3 regions of the Gordonia sp. UCD-TK1 genome follow, and region 3 is predicted to be linked to each of the others. Evidence: predicted binding sites of a transcription regulator. Region 3 holds the regulator's gene; each other region holds the start of a gene.

Region 1 (5,949 bases), on a different contig from region 3:
ACGGCAGTTTCGTGTCGACGTCCCTGATGGCCCGAATGGACCACGAGATCCTGCCGACGATCCATGCCGCACACGCGGCGCGTCCGCAGGTGGAGGCATTGGCGACGTCCGTCGGCTGCGAGGTGTCGGTCCTCACCTCGGTCAGCCGCGACGAGATGGCCGTCGTGTTGTCGGCCACCGCGCCGGGCGTCGACCGTGAGGAAGGCCTCGCGTACCGCATCCCGATGGTGCCGCCCATCGGGGACACGTACGTGTTCGACCAGGACGACGAGACCCGGGAGCGGTGGCTGGCGAAGCTCCGGCATGCCGATGATGATGTGCGACAGGTACATCGCGACCGTCTCGACTTCGTGCGGCGGCACGGTTACCTGGTGTCCTTCCTGCCCGATGCCTCGTCGACGGCGTACGAGGAGATGCGGGAGGCGACGAAATCCTATGAGCGGGGCCGGTTGACGCCTTCGCAGGAGCGCGAGATCTGCGAGTCCATCGGGAAGTCGGCCGTGGACTATCGCCTTCGCGAGGTGCGACCCGATCAGACCTATGACGTCGGTTCCGTCGTCCTGCCGATCCGGGAGGCACGCGGCGGATACTCGATGACGCTCCGGTTGTCGCAGTTGCCGCTGGGCGTGAACGGCTCTGAGGTCGAGGCCTGGATCTCGGAGGCGCGTGCGGTGGTCGAGGTGCTTGGCCGATGAGCGACGACGATGCCAGGATCTCGGCGCTCGTCGCGCGGGTCGAGACCCTGGAGGCCGAAGCCGAGATCCGGCGAATCCAGGCTCGATACATGTTCCTCTGTGACACCCCGTGTCCCGAACCCGGTCTCGCCGACGACGCCGAGCGCATCGAGCGCATCCTGGACCTCTACACCGACGACGCGGTGTGGGAGGGCGTCGGCGAGTACTACGACGGACAGTTCGGGCGTGCGGAGGGCAAACAGGCCATCCGCGAACACTTCCAGCGCTTCTGGAGTGCGAAGCGACACCCGGCACTGGTGCTCAACGCGCACTACCTGACGTCGGAGCAGATCCACGTCGACGGCGATGACGCCGAGGGACAGTGGATTCACATGCAACCGTGGCTCTTCGGCGACGGGACAGCGCTGTTGCGGTCGAGTCGGCTGAACAACGCCTTTCGCAAGGACGACGGCCGGTGGCGGATCACCCGTACCCGCACCGAGAACGTCTTCATCGCGCCGCTTCCCGACGGATTCGCCGAAAGCTACCCGTCGGGGTCGGTGTTGATGGGCTGAGGCGTTCGACGCCGGTGACGGGTCACGCGCCTGTGGTCAGTCGGATCATGTAGACCGTAGCCGCCACGCCGAGGAGCAGGAAGGCGCCCGGGAACGCGATGTTGTAGCAGACGCGGGCCCGCACATGGGCGATGACCGCGCCGACGAAGAACAGAGTGAGCCCGGTTCCGGCGGCGACGCCGATCCAGGGTTCGATCGTCAACCCGAGGACAAGCCCTGCTGCTCCGGCGGCCTTGAGTGTCGCGAGGTGGGGCAGGAACCGAGGTGGGACGTGGACCTCGGCCGAATTTGCCAGCACGAACTCGGCTCGGGCGAAGTCGGCGATGGCGATACCGGCATTGGCCACGATGCAGATGATCGTGGCGACGAACAGGGCGGTGGTCATCGCCGGGGGCCCTTCGCCGGTCGGGTTCCGCCGCGCGGTGGCCGGGTCGGTACGGTCGACATGTGTCCTCCTCTGAGGTGGGTTGTCGGATGGTCGGATGTGAGTGTGGTGCTCTCACCCGTTCCGACGTCCCGCTCCACGAGAAGGTGACATCCGGTGGTACCGACATCAGAATTCGAAGATCTACGACCGCAGCTGACGGCCATGGCGTTCCGGATGCTCGGCTCTATTCACGACGCCGAGGACGCCGTGCAGAGCACGTGGCTCAACTCGGTGCGTGTCGACGGCACCGAGATCCGCAACCCTGCCGCATGGTTGACGACAACACTCACCCGGGTGTGTCTCGATCAGTTGCGCGCCCGCGGCAGACGTCGGGAAGATCCGCTGTTCGCCGACGCTCTCCCGGCGGAGGCTGTCGCGGCCGACGAGCTCTACCTGCAGCGCGAGAACGTGTCGCGCGCGCTGATGGTGGTCCTCGATCGGTTGACGCCGTCGCAACGCGTGGCCTATGTGCTGCATGACCTCTTTGCGGTGCCGTTCGGCGAGGTCGCAACGGTTCTCGGCACCAGCGTGGACGGTGCGAAGAAGCATGCGAGCCGGGCACGCGGCCGGATCGCGTCTTCGCGGTTGAACTCCGAGCTGGACCCTGAACTGCCGTCGGGTGATGCGTCCCTGGTCGTCGACGCCTTTCTGGCCGCGGCGCGCGGCGGCAGTCTTGATGCGATGGTCGCGCTGTTGGCCGAGAATTGCATCCGTGTCGCCGACCGGTCACTGGTACCGCCGGACACACCGACCGTGGTCCGGGGCGCCCGGGCGGTCGCGGAGGAGACCCGGTTGTTCGTCGATCGCATCCGGGCGAGTACACCGATGTGGCTGGGAGGTCGGATGGTTCATGTGATCGCACCGGGCGGTCACCCGCTCGCCGTCATCGACATCGCCGTGAAGGGTGGGCGAGTCGTGCGGATCGACATTCGTCGCATGACGTCACCCGCCGTGTCCAGGTAGTCCTGACCGGCGATGTGGCCTCTGCGGTGTTCAGAAGGGCGGCGGGTTGGCGTCGTTCCAGCGCTTCTCGGCGCGTTGGTGGCGTCGGAAGTCGTTGTCGCGCTGCTTGGTGAGTCGGTCGCGGGCGGGGTGATCGGGTGACCGTCTGGGGAAGAGCTTGTTGAACAGGTCGCGTCCGCTGAAGGCGTTGCCGACGAACATGTGCCCGGTGGGGGTGGTGAACCAGGCGGTGCGGGACTCGTCTTGGTGGTCCTGCCAGCTGGTGAAGGTCTTGATGCGGTGATGGAACCGGCACAGCGGTTTGAGGTTGCGCGCATCGGTCGGGCCACCGCGACGCGGGTCGGTGTGATCGAAGGGTTCGGTGTGGTCGAGATCGATCTGCCAGACCGGGGCGTTGCAGCCGGGGAAGGTGCAGCACAGTTCGCCGGCGCGCACCAGCGCCTGGAGCTTCTTCGAGGGGGTGTATCGCGTTGTCGAACTGTCCGCGTCGGGAGCCGGTGAACCGTCGGGTGCGTCGGGTGCGGGATGGATGTAGGTGCGGCGGGCTTCGGCGAGGAGTGTTCGGGCGGTGTCGGCGTCGATGATGCCGTGGCGGTCGAGGAAAGCGGGGTCGTTGTCGAGACCGAACAGGGTCGACAGGTTCACCACGATGTGAAAGGTCGCGCGCGGCGCCAGCGATGACGACGGCGACGCGTCCGGACCCGGAGGGTCGGCGACAACCGTGTCGCTGTCCGGGGTGTCGGTGTCATCGTTCCCGGAGTGGCGCGCGGGTGCCTCAGTCGTGTGGTCGGCGGTGTCCACTGTCGCTGCGTCGACGTCCCCGGTGGTGTCGGCTTCAATGTCCATTGCGGCAGGTCGGCAGTCGTCGCATTCGCACGCGATAGAAGCTTCGCCCCGCGCGAGCGCTTTCAGAGCATCGACCCGGCGGTTGGCCAACTTTCGAGGGTCGCCGGCGTGGACCGCGGTGGCCATCGCCGTCAGGCGGGCGTCGAACTCGGCGGCATCAGCATGGGGCAGCGTGCCGGAGATCCGGGACTGCCCGGGTGTGAAGCGGTCGGGGGTGACGGTCACCTTGCGGTCGGATTTCACTCGCTCCTTGCGTCGGCGGATCGCGTCGGGTGCCCACTTGGCGACGATGGAATCGACCATGGCGGTGAACCGGGCCGTGGACATCGGTGCGCGGGCGAAGATCGCCTCGGCGAGATGGGCGTCGACGGTCTGCATCTCTTCGTCGTCGGTGATGAGATCGGTGCGCTTGAGAGCGATGAGGAAGCGCCGCTGGTCGATTCGACCACACGCGAGTGCGTGTCCGGTGAAGGAGAGTCGGTAGCGCAGTGCGTCGCCGGCTTCGATGAGGTTTTTCGCCTCGGCCGGTGTCACGGTGAGGGTGGCACCGACTTCGGCGATGGCCTGTTCGAGACCGTTGGGCCCGAACTGCTCGTAGGGGTTCTCGCCCGCGGCCACTCGCGCGGACAGGTGCTCGAAGGCTTCGATGGAGTCGAGTTCGCCGCTGTGCGTCTCGGCGCGCCGCTGGGCGTAGTCCATCTCGCGTTCATCGTGAATGAGGCTGGCAACGACCATCATTCGATGCGCGGACGCCGCCGCCAGGCCGGCGCAGTGATTCAAGACCTCGATGAGTTCAGAAGCGGAGAGTTCATGGTCGGGACGAAAGCGTGGCTCGACCGACTCCTGTGATGGGTCCACCGATGTGGTGGATCCGGCCCCCGCCCCCGATGACATACCAACATCGTACTCGAACAGGAGTTCGAGTCAAGTGTTGATTTTTAACTCTCTCAGACTCTCGTCGAATGAAATCACGACGCACCGACAGGTCAGAGGGTCCTCACAATGCGTAACGTTGGTGTGCAGACTCCACGGAGCTGCTCACGGTGCCATCATGGTGTGGCTACAATCGACAACTCGTAGTCCAGGGTCAGGCGGGAGGTAGAACGCAGCGTGACCACCATCGGCGATCCTCGCTTTGATGCAGGCATTCTCACTATGAGCGACGCGGCTCGCTATCTGGCCATCAGCCAGCAGACGTTTCACCGGTGGGCGAAAGGCTACGACCGTGGGGAACCGCTTCTACATGTGGTGGACGCGCCACAGCGAAAAGCGAACGTGTCCTTCATCGCCCTGACCGAGGCATACGTACTCGACGCCCTTCGCAGCGCAGGCGTTCACGTTCGCAAGATCCGTCCCGCGCTCGAGCAGCTGCAACGGGACTTCGGCCGTGACTACGTGCTGACAGCGCCGAACCTGGCCACAGACGGTGTTGATGTCCTGTGGGACTTCGCCAAGACCCGAGCCGGTGCCGGGCTCATCGAAGCGCGATCCGGGCAGAATGTCATCCGCGAGATCGTCCAGGACTACATCTCATATGTCAGTTGGGACGGTGAGCATCCGAACCGCCTACAACTACGCGAATGGGAGCCGGAGAAGGTCATCGTCGACCCAGACGTTGCGTTCGGGCAGCCGCGGTTCGGAGCATCAGGACCTCGCCTAGCGGACGTCGCTGCAATGCTGAAAGCCGGAGAGGACGGCGAGGTCGTTGCCGAGGAGTTCGACATCTCGAGATCCCAGGTTCGAACCGCCGCCCGCGTCCTCCTGGGCCGCACCGCCTGAGTTCTATCTGAACGAGAACATCGCCGGCAGGACCTTGCGGCGATCGATCGAAGAGCTCGGCTATATCGTCCATACTCCGGCTGCGGTGTACGGAACTCGCGCGGCAGCCGAGGGGACGCCGGATGAACGCTGGCTCCGTGATGTCGGCCGGAACGGGTGGGCGGCAATAGGTCGGGACACCACAATTCTCGTCACGCCTTCGGAATTGCAGGCCTACAAGCGCGCTCGCATCCACCTGTTCCTGTTTCACGGTCAGGCAACCAGGCAGTAGCTGATTGATGCCCTCCACGCGAACCTGCGCGACATGTGTACGCACTGCATGAGCGGCACCCCGTCCGTGTGGCGCGTCTTCGGAGGCCCGCGCCCGCGTCTCGAGCAGCTGATGTAGCGAGTTGTGCCTGGGTCGTGCGAACTCGCTGTCAGCGGTGTCCGTGTGGAAGGCCGATGCGGATCAGTCGTGGGTCTTGCGTGATCTCGCGTACCTCGAACGACGGGTCGATCTCCTCGGTGAAACGGTCGACGACCAGAGAACCGTTGCTGTCGAAACCGATTCGGTGGTGGGTCAGCCTGGTTGTGAACTTCCAGACGGCCATCTCCTCGATGTCGGTGGTGACCGAGTCTTCACACCGGACGCATTCGAGTGCTGTGTCGCTGTCCGGGTCGTCGGTGTGTTCGTCGCACGGCT
Region 2 (5,949 bases), on a different contig from region 3:
GCTGTGGCCCAGCAGCTCTACATCTCGCTCGGTACGGTGAACACCCACCTCACCCGGATCCGGGCCAAGTACGCCGAGATCGGCCGTCCGGCCCCGACGAAGGCATCGCTGGTCGCCAGGGCCATCCAGGACGGGATCATGACCCTCGACGAACTCTGATCGCCGGCCGCGCTTCGGCGGGCAGGGGAGTGCCCACCGGCGCCGTGCGCGATACTGGTCTGCGTGGCAGCCATCGAGGACATACTCCAGGTCGAACAGATCGAGACCGACATCTACCGCGGCGGTGCGTTCCCGAGTCACCTTCAGCGCACCTTCGGCGGCCAGGTCGCCGGCCAGGCCCTGATGTCGGCGACCCGCACGGTGTCCGACGAGTTCGACGTTCATTCCCTCCACGGTTATTTCCTGCGTCCCGGTGACCCGGATCGTCCGGCGGTGTTCCTCGTCGACCGCATCCGCGACGGACGGTCGTTCGTCACCCGGCGGGTGACCGGCATCCAGAACGGCGAGGCGATCTTCACCATGTCTGCGTCGTTCCATGTACGGACCGACCAGGGCTACGAGCACCAGGACCGGATGCCGCCGGCGCCGCAACCGGACGAGCTCACCGACCGCCTCGACGAGCTGGCCGAGGAAGAGCGCGCGGTGTTCAAGGAGTGGCGCAACTTCGATCTGCGCATCGTGCCCCCGGAGATGATGGTCACCTCGTCGTATTTCGCTGCGCAACAACGAGTCTGGTTCCGCTACCGCCATCGGCTGCCCGACGACACCGTCTTCCATGTCGGCACCCTCGCCTACATGAGCGACATGACCTTGCTCGGCTCCTCGCGCGTGCCCCATCCGGAGTCCAACCCGCAGGTCGCCTCCCTCGACCACGCGATGTGGTTCATGCGCCCCTTCCGGGCCGACGACTGGCTCCTCTACGACCAGACGTCGCCGTCGGCGGGCGGTGGTCGCGCGCTGACCCAGGGACGGATCTTCGATCGACAGGGCCGCCTGGTGGCGGCGGTCACCCAGGAGGGGCTGGCGCGCACCGGTCGTGTGATGCCCGACGACCAGCACGCCCGGACCGATCGGTGAGCGAAGGCAACCGGCCGCGGATCGGGGTTCTGGCACTGCAGGGCGATGTGCGCGAGCACGTCTTCGCGCTCGAGGCGGCCGGCGCCGACGCCGTGGCGGTGCGACGCCCGGCCGAACTCGACGAGATCGACGGAATCGTCATCCCCGGCGGTGAATCGACGACGATGACCAAACTGCTCGGCATCTTCGACCTGTTCGACCCGCTGGTCGACAAGCTGTCCGACGGCCTCCCGGCGTACGGGTCGTGCGCGGGCATGATCATGCTGGCCTCCACGATCCTCGACACCCGGCCCGACGCACGGCATCTGGACGCCCTCGATGTCACGGTGCGGCGCAATGCATTCGGGCGACAGGTGGAGAGTTTCGAAACCGACCTGGAGTTCACCGGGATCACCGACACCGAGGGTGCCGCGCCGATGCGTGCGGTGTTCATCCGGGCGCCGTGGGTCGAGTCCGTCGCCCCGGAGGTCGAGGTCCTGGCGCGTGTTCCCGACGGCCCGGCGGCCGGGCGGATCGTCGCGGTCCGCCAGGGGAACGTGCTCGCGACGTCGTTCCACCCGGAGGTGACCGGCGACCGGCGCGTACATGAATACTTCGTGGAGATGGTGCGTCGGTAAGATCGTGCCGAACCAGCGGTAGACCACGAGCCCGGCACCGCGCCGGAGACAACCAACAGGGCGACCGAGTAGACGTAGGAGTGCGCCGGATGCGGGCCACGGCCCGCCGCACGTGCCGGCGCCGGGAAAGGAATCGACGGACATGAGCGGCCACTCCAAATGGGCCACCACCAAGCACAAGAAGGCGGCCATCGACGCCAAGCGCGGCAAGATGTTCGCCAAGCTCATCAAGAACATCGAGGTGGCGGCGCGGACCGGCGGCGGTGACCCGGCGGGTAACCCCACGCTGTTCGACGCGATCCAGAAGGCGAAGAAGTCCTCGGTTCCCAACGACAACATCGAGCGCGCACGCAAGCGCGGCGGTGGTGAAGAGGCCGGCGGCGCGGACTGGCAGACCATCATGTACGAGGGCTACGGGCCCAACGGCGTCGCCGTGCTCATCGAATGCCTCACCGACAACCGCAACCGTGCGGCCGGCGAGGTCCGGACCGCGATGACGCGCAACGGCGGCAACATGGCCGACCCGGGTTCGGTCTCCTACCTGTTCACCCGCAAGGGCGTGGTGACGCTGGAGAAGAACGGCCAGACCGAGGACGACGTCCTGATGGCCGTGCTCGACGCGGGCGCCGAAGAGGTCACCGATCTCGGCGAGTCCTTCGAGATCGTCAGCGAGCCAAGCGATCTCATCGCCGTCCGCAGCGCGCTGCAGGAGGCCGGGATCGACTACGACTCCGCCGAGGCCAGCTTCCGCGCGTCGGTCGAGGTCGCGGTGGACGCCGACGGCGCACGCAAGGTGTTCAAGCTGATCGACGCCCTCGAGGACTCCGACGACGTCCAGAACGTCTACAGCAACGTCGACATCAGCGACGAGGTCCTCGCCGAACTCGAGAACGACTGACAGCCGCCTCCTCTCCGGTGTGTTGATCACCGGACTTGTCCGTCCTCCCCGATAAGATCTCGAACAACTGTTCGCAGATCACCATGCCTGGGAGGGTACGAGTGCGCGTCATGGGCGTCGATCCGGGTCTGACCCGGTGCGGTATCGCGCTGGTCGAGTCGGGTCGGGGGCGGACGGTGACCGCCCTCGACGTGGACGTCGTGCGCACCCCGAGCGACATGGAACTCGCCGAGCGACTGCTCGCGATCTACACCTCGGCGTGTCACTGGCTCGATGTGCACCAGCCCGACGTGGTGGCCATCGAACGGGTCTTCGCGCAGAACCAGGTGTCCACGGCGATGGGGACCGCGCAGGCCGGCGGCGTCATCGCGCTCGCGGCGTCCCAGCGCGACGTCCCGGTGCGCTTCCACACCCCGTCGGAGGTGAAGGCGGCGGTGACCGGCAGCGGACGAGCCGACAAATCCCAGGTCACCGCGATGGTCACCCGGATTCTCGGCATGCAGACAAAGCCGCGTCCCGCCGACGCCGCAGATGCGCTCGCGCTGGCGATCTGTCACTGCTGGCGCGGACCCATGATGGAGCGGATGGCAGCCGCACAGAAGCAGGCCGACGCGGCCGCGGCGCGGCACCGCGCGCGGGTGGCCCAGGCACGAGAAGGGAGTCGCGCATGATCGCGTCAGTCCGCGGACCGGTGCTCGAGATCGCGCTCGACCACGCCGTGATCGACTGCGGGGGAGTGGGATACCGCGTGCTGGCGACGCCCGCGACGCTGTCCCGGCTGCGCCGCGGCGACGAGGCGACGCTGCTGACCTCGATGATCGTCCGCGAGGACTCCATGACGCTCTACGGCTTCACCGAACCCGACGCCCGTGCGCTGTTCGCGCTGCTGCAGACGGTCACCGGCGTCGGCCCGCGACTCGCGATGGCGACCCTCGCAGTCCTCGAGCCGGATGCGTTGCGACGCGCGCTCGCCGAATCGGACACCAAGTCACTGACCTCGGTACCCGGCATCGGCAAACGCGTGGCCGAACGGCTGTGCGTCGAACTGCGGGACAAGGTGGACCGGCCCACGGGCGAGGCGTCGACCGGTGTGACCGTCGTCGGCGGTATTCGCGAGCAGGTCGCCGAGGCGCTCGTCGGGCTCGGGTTCACCGCCGGTCCGGCGGAGAAGGCGGTCACGGCGGTACTGGCCGAGAATCCCGACGCCGATGCGTCCACCGCGCTGCGTCACTCGCTGTCACTGCTCGGCAAGGCGTCGTAGATGGGCGGCGATCCGGACGACGTCGACGACCGGGACGTGAGCGCGATGCCGGTGCGCTCCGACGGCGACCTCGACGCCGGTCTCCGTCCCCGGTCACTCGCTGATTTCATCGGCCAGCCGCGGGTCTGCGAACAGCTCGAACTGGTCCTGCACGGGGCCAAGGGCCGCGGTGGCACCCCCGACCACATCCTGCTGTCGGGACCGCCCGGGCTCGGCAAGACGTCGCTGGCCATGATCATCGCCTCGGAGATGGGCGCCGCCATCCGGGTGACCTCTGGTCCGGCACTCGAGCGCGCCGGCGACCTCGCGGCCATGCTGTCGAACCTCGTCGAGGGCGACGTGCTGTTCATCGACGAGATCCATCGCATCGCGCGCCCGGCCGAGGAGATGCTGTACCTCGCGATGGAGGACTTCCGCGTCGACGTCGTGGTCGGCAAGGGCCCGGGAGCGACTTCGATTCCGCTCGACGTCGCGCCGTTCACGCTGGTCGGGGCGACAACACGGTCGGGGTCGCTGACCGGCCCGCTGCGCGACCGGTTCGGGTTCACCGCGCACATGGAGTTCTACGAGCCCGACGAACTCGTCCGGGTGCTGCACCGCTCGGCCGGGATTCTGGGCATGGAACTCCGCGGCGACGCCTCGGGCGAGATCGCGCGCCGGTCGCGGGGCACGCCCCGCATCGCGAACCGGCTGCTCCGCCGGGTCCGCGACTACGCCGAGGTAAGGGGAGACGGGTCGATCACCGTGGACGTCGCCCGCGCGGCGCTCGCGGTCTACGACGTCGACGAACTCGGCTTCGACCGTCTGGACCGAGCCGTCCTCGACGCCCTGATCCGCGCCTTCGGCGGGGGGCCGGTCGGGGTGTCCACGCTGGCCGTGGCCGTCGGCGAGGAACCGGCGACCGTGGAGGAGGTCTGCGAGCCGTTCTTGGTGCGCGCGGGCATGATCGCGCGGACGCCGCGCGGGCGGGTGGCCACTGCCGCCGCCTGGCATCATCTCGGACTCACCCCGCCCGCCGGTGCGATGAACGCCACCTTCGGGGTGCGTCCCCGTGACGTGGCGGCCGACACGCTGTTCGACGACCTCTAGCCGGATCTTCGACGACCGTCGAGGACACCGGCACCACCTGCGGGGATGAGCTCCGCGCAAGACGTGGCACACTGTGTGGAGCACAGCTGAGCTGATGCTGCCCGGATTTGTCCGGACAGGCCGCTCGCTCACGCCGTACCCACTGATACCCAAAGGACTGACTCGCACTCATGGACGCTCTGCTCTTCCCGCTTCTGCTCGCCCTGCTGGCCGGCTTCATGTTCTTGTCGATGCGGAAGCAGAAGAAGCGTGTGGCCGAGATGCAGGAGATGCAGAACTCGGTGTCCACCGGTACCCGCGTCCAGCTGACCTCGGGTCTCTTCGGCACCGTGATCGACGCGAGCTCGCCCGACGTCGTCGATGTCGAGATCGCCACCGGCGTGGTCACCCGCTGGAACCGGCTGGCCGTCATGCGCGTCGTCCCGACGGATGAGGCCGCGGCCACCTACGCCGGCCACGTCGCCCCGGAGATCGAGTCCGACGACTACGACGACGCCGACTCGGTCAGCCTGGACAAGCCCGCCACCGACGACGCGCGCGACAACGACAAGTAAGCCGCATCCGCGCCGCGTCGATCCACGACGCGGCGCGCCCATCCGTCTGCACCGCCTCCGACGCGTTTCCGGCGTGTCCCGGCCAGGAGTGGACGATGGGTCATGCCGGTCGGGCTGCTCGTCGGCCGGTTGACGCTCTCAAGGAGACCTGAACAGCTGTGACAACTCCCTCTCGGACTTCGGGGAAGGGCCGGACTGCAGGGAAGCGGTCGCGACCGGCTCGAGAGATCCCGCCGTGGCGTCCGCTCGTGGCCTTCATCGGCCTGCTCGCGGTCGTCTACGGACTGATCTTCTTCACCGGACCCCAGACCATCGAACCGAAGCTCGGTATCGACCTCCAGGGCGGTACGCGCGTCACGCTGACCGCGCGGACCGAGGACGGTCAGGCGGCGACCCGAGAGCAGCTCGATCAGGCCAAGCAGATCATCGAGCAGCGCGTGAACGGGCTCGGCG
Region 3 (5,949 bases):
GGTGTTCTCCCCCTCCGACGGACGCCGGATCGTGCTGGCGACCAACGTCGCCGAAACGTCGGTGACCGTGCCCGGCATCCGCTACGTCATCGACACCGGCACCGCCCGTATCAGTCGGTACTCGACCAGGACCAAGGTCAATCGTCTTCCCATCGAACCGGTCTCACAGGCCAGTGCCCGGCAGCGGGCCGGTCGATGCGGTCGTGTCGCCCCGGGCGTCTGCATCCGTCTCTACAGCGAGAACGACTTCGACTCCCGGCCGGCCTTCACCGACCCGGAGATCCTGCGCACCAACCTCGCGGCGGTCATCCTCCAGATGACCTCGCTGAAACTGGGTGAGATCGCCGAGTTCCCGTTCGTCCAGCCGCCCGACGACCGCGCGATCCGCGACGGTATGGGTGTTCTCACCGAACTCGGCGCCATCACCGTCCCGCGCGAGGGCGGGCCCCCGCGACTGACCCCGATCGGCCGGTCGATGTCGCGGATCCCGGTCGATCCCCGGGTCGCCCGGATGCTCATCGCCGGACACGAACTGGGTTGTCTCGACCACCTTCTCGTGATCGCCGCCGCGATGTCGCTCCCCGATCCACGGGAACGGCCGGCCGAGCACCGGGAGGCCGCCGACGCCCAGCACCGGCGCTTCGTCGTCCCGCAGTCGGACTTCCTGTCCTACGTGGAGCTGTGGCGGTACCTCGGCGAACAGCGCAAGGAGTTGTCCGGCAGCCGCTTTCGGCGCATGTGTGAGCGCGAGTACCTCCACTTCCTGCGCATCCGGGAGTGGCAGGACCTCCACCGGCAGCTGACCGAGATCGTCAAGAACCTCGACTGGTCGGTCGCGCCCACCGAACTCGACGCCGACGCCGTCCACCGATCCATCCTGTCCGGGTTGCTCAGCAACATCGCCGCCCGCAACACCGAGGGCCGCGAGTTCACCGGTGCGCGCAACACCACGCTGATGATCTTCCCCGCTTCTCCGCTCGCCAAGAAGCCGCCCGCCTTCATCATGGCGGCCGAGGTCCTCGAGACGTCGCGCCTGTTCGCCCACACCGTCGCCGGGATCGATCCGCTGTGGGCCGAGAAACTCGCCGGGGATCTCGTGAAGCGCACCCACAGCGAGCCGCATTGGTCGGCGAAACGCGGAGCGGCGATGGCCTACGAACGCGTGACCCTCTACGGGGTCCCGCTCGTCGCCCGCCGGCGCGTCGACTACGGCCCCATCGACCCGGTGGTCTCCCGGGAGCTGTTCATCCGGCACGCTCTCGTCGAGGGCGATTGGCGGACGCAGCACGCCTTCTTCGACCGCAATCGCACGCTTCTCGAGGCCGCCTCGGACGTCGAGAACCGCACGCGCACCCGGGGTCTCGTGATCACCGAGGACCAGCTCTTCGAGTTCTACGACCAGCGGCTACCGTCCGACGTCACCTCGGCCCGGCACTTCGACACCTGGTGGAAGAAGGCCCGCCGGGCCGAACCGGATCTGCTGGATCTGCGCCCCGAGGACGTCACGGGAGGCACCGACGTCGCCCCCACGGACTATCCCGGCGCCTGGCAGCAGGGCGACACCCGACTCGAACTGCGCTACCGGTTCGAACCGGGCGCACCCGACGACGGCGTCACCGTCGTGATCCCGCAGGCACTGCTCCCCCATGTCCGACCGGCCGGCTTCGACTGGTCGGTCCCGGGCATGCGCGCCGAACTGGCCACCGCACTGGTCAAGTCGCTGCCGAAACAGCTCCGCAAGAGCATGTCGCCCGCGCAGCGATTCGCCGAACTCGCGCTCGGCCGGCTCACCCCGCGCAAGGAGCCGCTCACCACCGGGCTGGCCCGCGAGCTCTCGGCGATCACCGGGATGCGGGTGACCGCGGGCGATTTCGACACCGACCGGGTACCGCCGCACCTGCGCATGCATTTCGCGGTGGCCGACGACTCCGGACGGATCGTCGCCCGCGCCGACTCGTTGCCCGAACTCCAGCAGACCGGAACGCCCGCGGCGCCGAAGACGGTGTCGCGCAACCTGTATAAGACCTGGACCGCCGATGGGATCGGCTCGCTCGCCGAGCAGACGACGGTCGATGTCGCGGGGCAGCGGCTGACCCGGTACCCGACGATCGACGTGGTCTCCGACGCGAAGGGCCACGCGCGCGGCGTTGTCGTCGTCGATGCGGCTAGCCCGGAGACACGGGACCGCCTCCTGCGACGCGGGATCGTCGCCCTCCTCGACCTCGCGATACCTCCGCTGCACAAGCGGATCGCCGGCTCGCTGAGTCCGGTCGAACGACTCGCCCTGAGCCAGAGCCCGTACTCGACCACCGAGGCACTGCTCGCCGACTGCACCCGACGGGCCATTCGGGACACGGTCGCCGACATCGACGACGCAGAGCTCGCCGCGGTTCGCTCACCACAATCCTTCTCGGCGCTGCTCGAACGGATCCGGCCACGGGTCGCCGCGGCCGCACCGGACTACTTCTCGCTGGCCGTCGCAGCCCTCGAACGGATGTCCCCGCTGCGGGCGGCGATCGACCGGCACGCCGGTTCGCTGGCTGCCGACGACGTCGCCGAACAGGTCGCCCACCTCGTGTTCGACGGATTCGTGGCGGCTACCGCGCGACGCCACCTGGAGAATCTGCCGCGCTATCTCGACGGCGCGCAAGCACGTCTGGAGGCACTACCCGCGTCCGCAGCACGCGACCAGGCCGGGGTGGCCGCCGTCGATCGCGTCGTCGAACGGTGGGCCCAACGCCTCGAACAGGTACCCGAGCACCGGCGGGCGGTGGTCGACGACGAAGCGCAGTGGCTCGTCGAGGAGTTGCGCGTGGGGCTGTTCGCCCAGCGTCTCGGCACCGCGTTCCCGGTGTCGGAGAAACGGGTCCTACGAGCTCTGGACCGACTCGGCTGACACGGGTTCGGCGAGCGCGCTCCCGGATCCCGATGCCGCCTTCAGGTCGTCGATCTCGCGCTGGAAGTCCTCCACCGAGTCGAACGACCGGTACACCGAGGCGAAGCGCAGATACGCCACCTCGTCGAGATCGCGGAGCGGGCCCAGGATGGCGAGTCCGACCTCGTTGCTGGGGATCTCGGCCGATCCACTGGCGCGCACCGTGTCCTCGACCTGCTGGGCGAGCTGCGCGAGCGCGTCCTCGGCGACGTGGCGGCCCTGACAGGCTCGCCGCACGCCACGCATGACCTTCTCCCGGCTGAACGGCTCGGTCACGCCGTTGCGTTTGACCACCGCGAGCACGGCGCTCTCCACGGTCGAGAACCGGCGACCGCACTCCACACAGGAGCGACGGCGGCGGATGGCCTGCCCTTCATCTGCGACACGCGAGTCGATGACCTTGGTGTCGTCGTTCTTGCAGAAGGGGCAGCGCATCGTGTCCTCACGCAGGTCGCGGGACGCTGGAACGCACCCGAAGCGTGCGCCCCGCCGCTTGTCGGCCGGCCCCTGTGACATCGAGGATACCGCCCGGCCTCAGCGGTACCGGGGGGTGAGCAGGGGCTGGCCCACCTGCAGCGCGCTCGACCCCAGATCGTTCATCGCGACGATCTCGTCGATCACGACCTCGCGCGGCATCTCGGGTGCCACCCGGCCGGCGATCGAGCTGAGCGAGTCCCCCGAGCGCACATGGACGACCTCGGAACTCACGGCGGACGGTGTCAGCGAGTCCGAGTAATTCTGGCCGACGACACCGAACACCCACACGACGAACGCCAGCCCGACACCGGCGAGGAGCGCGACCGCGGTGCGGCGGCGGCGACGGAACACCGCCGCGTCGGGCCCGACCGGGCCACGTCCCCGGACCCCGACCGGAGAGCCACAGTGGGTACCGCCCACCCGCGGGGTCACCGGCGATGCCCCCCGCGGCCGGGTGCCGGCCGGCCGGTTGTCGACCGGTCGGCCGCCGTCGGACAGCGGGGCGCGGGTCCGGACGCGATCGGCGCGGTCGGTGCGCGGCCGGACGGCGTCGGGACGGTCGGTGCGGACGGGAGCGACGAGAGTGGCGGTGCGCATGGTGCCCTCCGGTGTTCGGGTGTCTGGGATCGTGCGGGTGTGGTGGTCGGTGTTCGAACATCGATCAGATGTTCGATGCACTGATGTTCGAATTTGTAGCACGACGTCCCGACAAAGTCTCGCGACACATCGAACAAATGTTTGAGGTGCCGGTCGCACTCCGCTAGGCTCGGACCCGGCGCAAGCCATCTACCAGCACGTTCCGAAGACGAGAGGAACCGAACATGAGTGACACCGGCGATAGGCGCGGCCGAGCGCGGGGCGCCGACGACGAGGCCCCGTTCGACGCCGCCGCCGCCGAGGCCTCACTCACCCCGCGACAGGCCGGGGTCCTGGAGGTGATCCGCCGCTCGGTGCGCGAGCGCGGTTATCCGCCGAGCATCCGGGAGATCGGCGACGAGGTCGGCCTGGCCTCGACGTCATCGGTGGCCCATCAGTTGCGGACGCTGGAACGCAAGGGGCTGCTCAAGCGCGACGCGAACCGTCCCCGTGCGGTCAACATCGCCCCGAGTGACACCCCGTCGCCGGACACCCCGACGGCCGGCCAGCTTCCCGAGCCGACCTTCGTGCCGGTTCTCGGCCGTATCGCGGCCGGCGGTCCGATCCTGGCCGAGGAGGCCGTCGAGGACGTCTTCCCACTGCCCCGTGAGCTCGTCGGCGAGGGATCGCTCTTCCTGTTGCGCGTCGTCGGCGAGTCGATGATCGACGCCGCGATCTGCGACGGCGACTGGGTCGTGGTCCGGCAGCAGAACGTCGCCGACAACGGCGACATCGTCGCGGCCATGATCGACGGCGAGGCCACCGTGAAGACCTTCAAGCGTCAGGGCCCGAACGTCTGGCTCATGCCGCACAACGAACTGTTCGATCCGATCCCGGGCAACGATGCCGTCATCCTCGGCAAGGTCGTCACCGTGATGCGGCGAGTCTGACCTCTCCACCGACCGAACCGTCGAGCACCGCCGCGGCCGCCTCGCGCGCCGCGGCGGGATCCGAGGTGGACAGGGCAGCCTCGGCGGCGGCCCGGCAGTCCGGTGCGGACACCTCGCCGAGCCGGGCCCCCACGGCCGCCGCAGCAGCCGGCGCGCTGGACAGCGAGGTGACCCCGAGACCGACGAGCACGCAGGCGAGGTTCGGATCGGCGGCGGCCTCGCCGCACACCCCGACCGGCTTTCCCTGACGTGCACCCGCTGCCGCGACACCCGCGATGAGGCTCAACACGGCCGGTTGCCACGGGTCGGTCAGTCCGGCGAGATCGGCCGACATCCGGTCGGCCGCCATCGTGTACTGGGTCAGATCGTTGGTGCCGATGGACACGAAGTCCACCTCGGCGAGGACGGCTTCGGCCAGGATCGCCGCCGCGGGCACCTCGATCATCACCCCGGCGACCAGACCACGGCCGCGGACCTCGGCGGCGAAGGTGCGCGCCTCCGCCGGCGAGGCGATCATCGGCGCCATGACCCACGGCGCGACGGCCGACCCCGACGCGGCCTGCGCGATCGCGTCGAGCTGATGCGCGCGGATCTCGGGGTGCGCCAGCGCGATCCGATCGCCCCGCACGCCGAGCGCTGGGTTCGATTCGTCGGGATGGGTCACGAACCGGAGCGGTTTGTCGGACCCGGCGTCGAGGGTGCGGATGACCACCTTCTGCCCGTCGAACGCATCGAGCACCTCCCGGTAGATCGCGGCCTGCTCGTCCACCGACGGTTCGTCGGCACGCTCGAGGAACGCGAGTTCGGTGCGGAAGAGCCCGACGCCCTCGACGGGGTACCCGGCCGCGGCGCGTGCCGACGATCCGTCGGCGACGTTGGCGAGCACCGCCACGGCGACCCCGTCGGCGGTCTGCCCCGGACCGGTCCAGCCGGCGACGAGTGCGGCATGCCGCCGATCCTCGTCGACGCGAGCCCGGGCCGCCTCCGCATCGGGCTCCACCTCGATCCGCC

What was found. The regulator LexA, encoded in region 3, represses DNA repair genes until DNA is damaged. The targets are predictions, from matches to a motif close to CGAACANNTGTTCG.
Region 1: the regulator LexA is predicted to act here: its motif matches at 4,394-4,407, upstream of A9310_RS24290 (HNH endonuclease signature motif containing protein).
Region 2: the regulator LexA is predicted to act here: its motif matches at 2,653-2,666, upstream of ruvC (crossover junction endodeoxyribonuclease RuvC).

What each region holds. Positions count from the first base shown of each region.
Region 1 covers NZ_LZMP01000090.1:15,312-21,260, forward strand. Annotated here, with positions in the region: gene A9310_RS24270 (flavin reductase family protein) at 1-695, shown strand, start outside; gene A9310_RS24275 (nuclear transport factor 2 family protein) at 692-1,249, shown strand; gene A9310_RS24280 (DoxX family protein) at 1,272-1,634, opposite strand; gene A9310_RS24285 (sigma-70 family RNA polymerase sigma factor) at 1,791-2,639, shown strand; gene A9310_RS24290 (HNH endonuclease signature motif containing protein) at 2,670-4,184, opposite strand; gene A9310_RS24295 (DUF433 domain-containing protein) at 4,596-5,264, shown strand; gene A9310_RS26685 (hypothetical protein) at 5,299-5,535, shown strand; gene A9310_RS24300 (hypothetical protein) at 5,684-5,949, opposite strand, start outside.
Region 2 covers NZ_LZMP01000046.1:24,752-30,700, forward strand. Annotated here, with positions in the region: gene A9310_RS20050 (LuxR C-terminal-related transcriptional regulator) at 1-159, shown strand, start outside; gene A9310_RS20055 (acyl-CoA thioesterase II) at 223-1,077, shown strand; gene pdxT (pyridoxal 5'-phosphate synthase glutaminase subunit PdxT) at 1,074-1,694, shown strand; gene A9310_RS20065 (YebC/PmpR family DNA-binding transcriptional regulator) at 1,837-2,592, shown strand; gene ruvC (crossover junction endodeoxyribonuclease RuvC) at 2,694-3,263, shown strand; gene ruvA (Holliday junction branch migration protein RuvA) at 3,260-3,853, shown strand; gene ruvB (Holliday junction branch migration DNA helicase RuvB) at 3,854-4,942, shown strand; gene yajC (preprotein translocase subunit YajC) at 5,113-5,496, shown strand; gene secD (protein translocase subunit SecD) at 5,745-5,949, shown strand, end outside.
Region 3 covers NZ_LZMP01000001.1:40,443-46,391, forward strand. Annotated here, with positions in the region: gene hrpA (ATP-dependent RNA helicase HrpA) at 1-2,896, shown strand, start outside; gene nrdR (transcriptional regulator NrdR) at 2,870-3,370, opposite strand; gene A9310_RS00190 (LysM peptidoglycan-binding domain-containing protein) at 3,470-4,009, opposite strand; gene lexA (transcriptional repressor LexA) at 4,234-4,938, shown strand; gene A9310_RS00200 (phosphoenolpyruvate--protein phosphotransferase) at 4,916-5,949, opposite strand, start outside.